Regions from separate parts of the Georgenia wangjunii genome, predicted to be linked through region 1. Evidence: riboswitches for the same ligand, from Rfam matches in the RefSeq annotation. Region 1 holds a riboswitch; the other holds the start of a gene.
The links. Region 1 has a riboswitch for ZMP and ZTP ahead of glyA (serine hydroxymethyltransferase). Riboswitches for the same ligand answer to the same signal wherever they lie in the genome.

Region 1 (4,183 bases):
CGGTCGCCTGCCGTCGTCGCACTGCGGCGGACGTCGCGCTCCGACGGACGTGGCCTGCGGCGGACGTGGCGCCGCCGAACCGTGCTGTGGCGGCCCGGCGTCGTCAGCGGAAGACGACTGTCCTGCCGCCGTCGAGGAGGACCCGGTGCTCCGCGTGCCAGCGGACCGCCCGGGCGAGCACCCGCCGCTCGACGTCCTCACCGAGCGCGACGAGCTCGGCGACGTCGTCGCTGTGGTCGACGCGCTCGACGTCCTGCTCGATGATCGGCCCCTCGTCGAGGTCGGCGGTGACGTAGTGGGCGGTCGCGCCGATGAGCTTGACGCCGCGCTCGTGCGCCTGGGCGTAGGGGCGTGCGCCCTTGAAGCTCGGGAGGAACGAGTGGTGGATGTTGATGATGCTGCCGGCGAGCTCGCGGCACAGCGGGTCGGAGAGCACCTGCATGTACCGGGCGAGGACGACGAGCTCGACGTCGCGCTCCCGCACGAGCTCGAGCAGGGCCGCCTCTGCCTGCGGCTTCGTCTCCTTCGTCACCGGCACGTGGTGGAAGTCGTAGCCGTAGAAATCCGCCATCGGGGCGAGGACGGTGTGGTTCGAGACGACACCGACGACGTCGATCGGCAGGCGCTCGCTGCGCTCGCGGAAGGCGAGGTCGTTGAGGCAGTGGGCCGCCGTCGAGACGAGGACGAGGGTGCGCAGCGGGCGGCCGACGACGTCGAGGGTGAACGTCATGCCGAAGCCCTGCGCCAGCTCGGCGAGCGCCGCCTCGACCTCGGCGCGCGGCGCGGCGGTCTCGACCTGCACGCGCATGAAGAACAGGCCCGTCGCCGGGTCCCCGAACTGCTGTGACTCGGTGATGTTGCCGCCGTGCGCGGCGAGCAGCCCGGCCACCGCGGCGACGATGCCGGGCTGGTCCGGGCAGGACAACGAGAGCACCAGGTGGGTGCGGTCGGCGTTCGGCAGGCTCATCCGGCCGAGGCTAGTCCACCCGGCTGGCGCCGGGACCCTCGCGCCGCACCGCGGACGTGCTGCCCCTGCCGGGGCCGCGGCACGGACGCGGCGGCCCGGGCCGCGATCCGCGGTGCCGGGGGCGCCGGAGCCGCACCGTGGACCGCGGTCCGCGGCGCCGCTCGGGGTGCAAGGATGGACGCATGGACGACCTGCGCATCGACCTCGTCGACGACACCGCGGCCGGTGAGCTGCTCACGGTGCGGCGCGCCGCGTTCGTCACCGAGGCCCAGATCTACAACGACCCGAACATCCCGGCGCTGACGCAGACGCTCCCCGACCTCCGCGAGGACCTCGCCCGGGCGGACGTCGTCACCCTCGGGGCCTGGCGCGGCACCCGGCTCGTCGGCTCGATCCGCGTCGAGCTCGAGGAGGAGCGCGCGAACCTCGGGCGGCTCGCCGTCGTCCCGGACCTCCAGGGCAAGGGCATCGGCACCGAGCTCCTCATGGCGGTGCTGAACTACCTCCCGGAGCAGACCAAGGAGGTCTGGGTGTTCACCGGGCAGGACTCGAAGCAGAACCTGTCGATGTACGCCAAGCACGGGTACGAGCACCAGTACGACCAGCACACGGGCGACCTCACGTACGCCTACCTGCGCCGGATCCTCGGCGAGGACGAGGACGCACCCGCCGAGGCCTGAGCGCCGGCCCTGGTAGGCCCGGGGGCGCCCAGTTGGTAGGCTCGGTGACCGTCGCGACTGGCGCCTGAGGTGGATCACCACCGGGGAGCGGCAAGGAAGCAGACCTCGCGGTCGCCCGCCTGGGCCGAGGGTCACCCGAGGACGCGTGCGCGGCACGCGTCCAACGTGTGAGCACCCTGCGGAGGAAGCATGAGCCAGAGCACCACGAGCACGACGTCGGTGGCCGACCAGACGCTGTCCGAGCTCGACCCCGAGATCGCGGCCGTCCTCGAGGGCGAGCTCGACCGCCAGCGCGGCACCCTCGAGATGATCGCCAGCGAGAACTTCGTCCCGCGCGCCGTCCTGCAGGCGCAGGGCTCGGTCCTGACGAACAAGTACGCCGAGGGCTACCCCGGCCGCCGGTACTACGGCGGCTGCGAGCAGGTCGACATCGCCGAGAGCCTCGCGATCGAGCGCGCGAAGTCCCTCTTCGGGGCCGAGTACGCGAACGTCCAGCCGCACTCGGGCGCGACGGCGAACGCCGCCGTCCTCCACGCGCTCGCGACGCCCGGGGACACGATCCTCGGCCTGTCGCTGCCGCACGGCGGCCACCTCACCCACGGCATGAAGATCAACTTCTCGGGCAAGCTCTACGACGTCGCCGCGTACGGCGTCGACGAGCACACCCACCGGGTCGACATGGACCAGGTCCGCGAGCAGGCCCTGGCGACCCGGCCCAAGGTCATCATCGCCGGGTGGTCGGCCTACCCCCGCCACCTCGACTTCGAGGCGTTCCGCGCGATCGCCGACGAGGTGGGCGCGTACCTGTGGACGGACATGGCGCACTTCGCCGGTCTCGTCGCCGCCGGGCTCCACCCGAACCCGGTCCCGCACTCCGACGTCGTCTCCACGACGGTCCACAAGACCCTCGGCGGCCCCCGCTCGGGCATGCTGCTGAGCCGCGACGCCGCGCAGTTCGCCAAGAAGCTCGACTCCGCCGTGTTCCCCGGCCAGCAGGGCGGGCCGCTCATGCACGTCATCGCCGCCAAGGCCGTCGCGTTCAAGGTGGCCGCCGGCGAGGAGTTCGCCGAGCGCCAGCGCCGCACCCTCGAGGGTGCGACGATCATCGCCGACCGGCTCCTCGAGCCCGCCGTGCGTGAGGCGGGGGTCTCCGTCGTCACCGGTGGCACGGACGTCCACCTCGTCCTCGTCGACCTGCGCGCCTCCGACCTCGACGGCCAGCAGGCGGAGGACCTCCTCCACGCCGCCGGCATCACGGTCAACCGCAACGCCGTCCCGTTCGACCCGCGCCCGCCCCGCGTCACGTCGGGCCTGCGGATCGGCACGCCGGCCCTCGCCTCGCGCGGGTTCGGCGCGGCCGAGTTCACCGAGGTGGCCGACATCATCGCCACGGCGCTCACCCAGGGCGCCGGCGCCGACGTCGAGGCGCTGCGCACCCGCGTCGCGGCGCTGACGGACGCGTTCGACCTCTACCCGGGCCTCGTGCAGTGACCGCCCAGGTGCTCGACGGCAAGGCCACCGCCGCGACTATCAAGGGCGAGCTCGCCGAGCGCGTCGCCGCCCTGCGTGAGCACGGCGTCACCCCCGGCCTGGGGACCGTCCTCGTCGGCGACGACCCGGGCTCGCGCAGCTACGTCGCGGGCAAGCACCGCGACTGCGCGGAGGTGGGGATCGCCTCGCTGCGGGTCGACCTGCCCGCCACGGCCACCCAGGACGAGATCGAGGACGCCGTGGCCCGGCTCAACGCCGACCCCGCGTGCACGGGCTACATCGTCCAGCTGCCGCTGCCCGCCGGGATCGACACCAACCGCGTCCTCGAGCTCGTCGACCCCGCGAAGGACGCCGACGGGCTCCACCCGACGAACCTCGGCCGCCTCGTGCTCCGGGTCAACGAGCCGGTCACCTCCCCGCTGCCGTGCACGCCCCGCGCCGTCATCGAGCTCGTCGAGCGCCACGGCGTCGACCTCGCCGGCGCGCACGTCGTCGTCGTCGGGCGGGGGACGACGGTCGGGCGCAGCATCGGCCTCCTCCTCACCCGCCGAGCGGTCAACGCGACGGTCACCCTCACGCACACCGGTACGCGCGACCTCGCCGCCCTCGTGCGCCAGGCGGACGTCGTCGTCGCGGCCGCCGGGGTCCCGGGGATCGTCACGGCGGACATGGTCCGCCCCGGCGCCGTCGTCCTCGACGTCGGCGTCTCGCGCGTCGTCGACCCCGAGACGGGCAAGGCGAGCCTGCGCGGCGACGTCGGCGAGGGCGTGGCCGACGTGGCCGGGTGGCTCTCGCCGAACCCCGGCGGCGTCGGGCCGATGACCCGGGCGATGCTCCTCGCGAACGTCGTCGAGGCGGCCGAGCAGGCCGTGGCGGCGGGTTGAGCCGGGGGATGCTCACCGTCGCCACCGTCAACGTCAACGGCGTCCGGGCCGCGTTCACGCGCGGCATGGGCGCGTGGCTCGCCGAGCGGGACCCGGACGTGCTCCTCCTCCAGGAGCTGCGCGCGCCGGACGACGTCGTCGCCGACCTCCTCGGCCCGGAC
Region 2 (4,183 bases), on a different contig from region 1:
GCGCCGGCGGGTGGACGGCGCTCTACGTCGAGCCCGGTCCGGACGGGGCGGGCGCCGTGCTCCGGGCGGGCTTCACGGTCGACGCGCCCCGCGACGTCGGCGCGCTCCGCAAGGCGCTCGGCGGCGCTGCGTACCCTCGCATCGACCGGACCAACGCCGCGGATCCCGCGGTGCCGCTGCGCCGGTCCCTGCGCTGAACACACCGATCCCCCTCCCCGGTGGAGGCGAGTCGGGAGGGGCCCGGGGCGACCCGGGCGGACGCTCAGTGGGCGAAGTGGCGGGTGCCCGTGAGGTAGAGCGTCACGCCGGCGGCCGCCGCGGCGGCGATGACCTCCTCGTCGCGGACGGACCCGCCGGGCTGGACGACGGCGCGCACGCCAGCGTCGAGGAGCACCTGGAGCCCGTCCGCGAAGGGGAAGAACGCGTCCGAGGCGGCGACGGCGCCGCGGGCCCGCTCGGCGCCCTCGGCGAGGGCGTTGGCCCGCTCGACGGCGAGGCGGCAGGAGTCGACGCGGTTGACCTGCCCCATCCCCACCCCGACGGACGCGCCGTCGTCGGCGAGGAGGATGGCGTTGGAGCGCACCGCACGCACGGCCCGCCACGCGAAGGTGAGGTCGGCGAGCGTCGCGTCGTCGGCCGGCTCGCCGGCCGCGAGGGTCCACCCGGCCGGGTCGTCCCCGGGGGCGTCGACGAGGTCCGCCGCCTGCATGAGGAGGCCGCCGCTGATGGCGCGGGTCTCGACGGCGGCCGGCGCCCCCTGGGGCATCCGGAGCAGCCGGACGTTCTTCTTGCGGGTGAGGACCTCGACGGCGTCGGCGTCGAAGTCCGGGGCGACGACGACCTCGGTGAAGACGTCCGCGACCTGCTCGGCCATGGCGCGCGTGACGGGCCGGTTGGCCGCGATGACCCCGCCGAACGCGGAGACCGGGTCGCACGCGTGGGCCTTGGCGTGGGCGTCGGCGACGTCCGCCCCCACGGCGATCCCGCACGGGTTGTTGTGCTTGATGATCGCGACGGTCGGCGCGGCGTGGTCGTTCGCCGCCCGCCAGGCGGCGTCGGCGTCGACGTAGTTGTTGTAGCTCATCGCCTTGCCGTGGAGCTGCTCGGCCTGCGCGAGGCCGGCGGGGCCGCTGGCCGAGGTGTAGAGCGCGGCGCGCTGGTGCGGGTTCTCCCCGTACCGGAGCACGGCCTCGCGCTCCCACGTGGCGCCGGCCCAGCCGGGGAACCCCGTCGGGGCGCCGTCCACCGTGTCGTCCGGGGCGAGGACGTCGCCCATCCACGAGGCGACGGCGGCGTCGTAGCTCGCCGTGTGGCGGAAGGCCTGGGCCGCGAGGGCGCGGCGCTGGGCGAGCGTGAACCCGCCGTCGGCGAGCGCGCGCGCGACGTCGCCGTACGCGGCGGGGTCGACGACGACGGCGACGGAGGGGTGGTTCTTCGCCGCCGCCCGCACCATCGAGGGCCCGCCGATGTCGATCTGCTCGACGCACGCGTCCGCGTCCGCGCCGGAGGCGACGGTCTCGGTGAACGGGTAGAGGTTGACGACGACGAGGTCGAACGCCTCCACGCCGAGCTCGGCGAGCTGGGCGACGTGCTCGGGCTTGCGGCGGTCGGCGAGGATGCCGGCGTGGACCCGCGGGTGGAGGGTCTTGACCCTTCCCTCGAGGCACTCGGGGAAGCCGGTCAGCTCCTCGACGCCGGTGACGGGCACGCCCGCGCCGGCGATGCGGGCGGCGGTCGAGCCGGTCGAGACGATCTCGACGCCGGCGGCGGCGAGGGCCTGGGCGAGCTCGACGAGGCCCGTCTTGTCGTAGACGGAGACGAGGGCGCGGCGGATGGGGTGGGCGTCGGTCATGGCACAACTCCTGGGTCGGACGTCGCTGGACGGACCCAGGCACCCAGGCGCACGGTGCACTGCAAGGGACGTTCCGGTCGCTCCCCGGTGGTCAGGTCCACCTCGTCTCGCCAGTCACGACCTGGCCCGAGTCTAGCGCGACCCGAGACGCACCCGGCGGCCCTCGATGCGCCAGCCCTCGCGCGCGAGGCGGCCGACGTGCTCGACGAGCTGCGCCCGCTCGGCCACCTTGATCCGCTCGGTGAGCGTCTCCTCGGTGTCGTCGTCCTCGACGGGCACGGCCACCTGGGCGATGATCGGCCCGGTGTCCGTCCCGGCGTCGACGACGAACAGCGTCGCACCGGCGAGCCGGACGCCGTAGGCGAGCGCGTCCCGGGGTCCGTGGATGCCGGGGAACGCCGGCAGGAGCGAGTTGTGGGTGTTGACGTAGCGCCCGGCGAAACGCTCGAGGAACGCGGGACCGCAGATCTTGAGGAAGCCCGCCGAGACGACGAGGTCGGGCCGGTGCGCGGCGACGGCAGCGGTGAGGGCGGCGTCCCAGGCGGCGCGGTCGGGGTGGTCGCCCACACGCTCGATGAACGTCGGGATGCCCGCCGCGGCGGCCATCTCGACCCCGCCGGTCCCGGCGCGGTCGGCGCCGACGGCGACGACCTCGACCCCGTACGCGGGATCGGTGGCCGCCTGGAGGAGGGCGGCGAGGTTGGACCCGCCCCCGGACACGAGGACGACGACGCGGCAGCTCGGCACGAGGACGAGCGTATCGGCACGCGGACGCCCCGGTGGATCCCGGCGCTGGTGGGAGGATGGCGCGCATGCGAGACGACGAGCGGCCCACCCCCGCGCGAGGGGCTGCGCCCCCGGACACCGGTGCGCCCGGCAAGCGCCGGCCCCCTACGCCCGAGGAGGCGCGGTCCGCCACGCGCCCAGTCATGTGGTTCTCGCTGCTCCTCCTCGGGGCGCTCCTCTTCCCGCTGCTCACCCTGCCGTGGCCGCTCTCGCTCGGCTCGGGCGTGCTCGCGCTCGCGGCGCTGGGCGTCGGGGTCTACGCGCTCGTCAAGGTCATCCGGGTGCGGGTCGGCGGCATCATCCTTCCCGTCCTCATCGTCTCGCTCCTCTTCGCGGTCTACCTCGTGGTCTCCGCGGTGGTGCAGGCGATCCTGTGGGAGGAGTACGCCGCCTTCCAGGAGTGCGCCGACCGGGCCCTCACGGTGCAGGCCGAGCGCGCGTGCACGGACGGCCTCGAGGATGCGGTCCGGGGCCGGCTCCTCGGCTGACCCGGGCGCTCGCCGCCCGCCCGGGAGGCGACCGGCGGACCTCGCTCGTACGGTGGAAGGACATCTTCCAGAGACGACGAGGAGAGATCATGTCGCACCTGACCGGCAAGCGAGTCGCGTTCCTGCTCACCGACGGCTTCGAGGACTCCGAGCTGACGAGCCCGTGGGAGGCGGTGACCGGGCACGGCGCCGAGGCGGTCCTCGTCTCCGCGAAGACCGGCACGATCACCGGCAAGAACGGGCACGAGGCGAAGGTCGACCTCGAGGTGGGCGAGGCCCGGGCGGAGGACTTCGACGGTCTCGTCCTGCCGGGCGGCGTCGTCAACGGCGACACCATCCGCACCGACGAGCGGGCCGTCGCCTTCACCCGCGACTTCTTCGCCCAGCACAAGCCAGTCGGTGTCATCTGCCACGGCGGCTGGATCCTCACGGACGCGGACGTCCTGCGCGGCCGCACGCTCACGTCCTACCCGAGCCTCAAGACCGACCTCAGCAACGCCGGCGCGACGTGGGTGGACGAGGAGGTCGTCGTCGACCAGGGCCTCGTGAGCAGCCGCACCCCGGACGACCTCCCGGCGTTCAACGACAAGCTCGTCGAGGAGATCTCCGAGGGCGAGCACGCCGGCCAGCACGCCTGAGGCTGCTCAGGCCTCGCCGCTGACCGACGCCCCGGCCCCGGTCGGGGCGTCGGTCCTGTCCGCCCGCTTCCTGGCACGCTCGAGCGCCCGGCGGCGCTGCTCCTTGGCCTCGTCCTCGAGCCTGTCCGCCTTCTCCTGGTCGCGGGTGAGGTTGTCACCCGACTCGGGGTCGAAGACGTGCAGGAGGGCCGGGTCGAACCACAGCTCGGCGACGTCTCCCTCGCGCACGCCGCTCATCGAGTCCAGCGCGACGACGAGCTGGGTGCGCATGCCCTCGCCGTCGAGGTCCCGGTCGAGCTCCTCGAGCTTGTCCCGCACCGCGTCGTGGGTCTCGAACGGGATGTAGGCGTAGAGGACCTCACCCATCCACTCCGTGACGTCCACGTCGGCCTCGAAGGTGACCCCGCCGTCCTTGGCGC

Region 2: linked by a shared signal. The riboswitch ahead of purH (bifunctional phosphoribosylaminoimidazolecarboxamide formyltransferase/IMP cyclohydrolase) and the one ahead of glyA (serine hydroxymethyltransferase) in region 1 are both predicted to bind ZMP and ZTP.

What each region holds. Positions count from the first base shown of each region.
Region 1 is NZ_JAZGON010000009.1:9,192-13,374, forward strand. Features, by position in the region: gene purU (formyltetrahydrofolate deformylase) at 104-967, opposite strand; gene V2J63_RS12710 (GNAT family N-acetyltransferase) at 1,150-1,647, shown strand; ZMP/ZTP riboswitch at 1,691-1,779, shown strand; gene glyA (serine hydroxymethyltransferase) at 1,837-3,138, shown strand; gene V2J63_RS12720 (bifunctional methylenetetrahydrofolate dehydrogenase/methenyltetrahydrofolate cyclohydrolase) at 3,135-4,022, shown strand; gene V2J63_RS12725 (exodeoxyribonuclease III) at 4,031-4,183, shown strand, end outside.
Region 2 is NZ_JAZGON010000014.1:13,134-17,316, forward strand. Features, by position in the region: gene V2J63_RS15130 (NAD(P)/FAD-dependent oxidoreductase) at 1-197, shown strand, start outside; gene purH (bifunctional phosphoribosylaminoimidazolecarboxamide formyltransferase/IMP cyclohydrolase) at 263-1,852, opposite strand; ZMP/ZTP riboswitch at 1,887-1,980, opposite strand; gene purN (phosphoribosylglycinamide formyltransferase) at 1,985-2,599, opposite strand; gene V2J63_RS15145 (hypothetical protein) at 2,665-3,126, shown strand; gene V2J63_RS15150 (type 1 glutamine amidotransferase domain-containing protein) at 3,216-3,764, shown strand; gene V2J63_RS15155 (ABC transporter ATP-binding protein) at 3,771-4,183, opposite strand, start outside.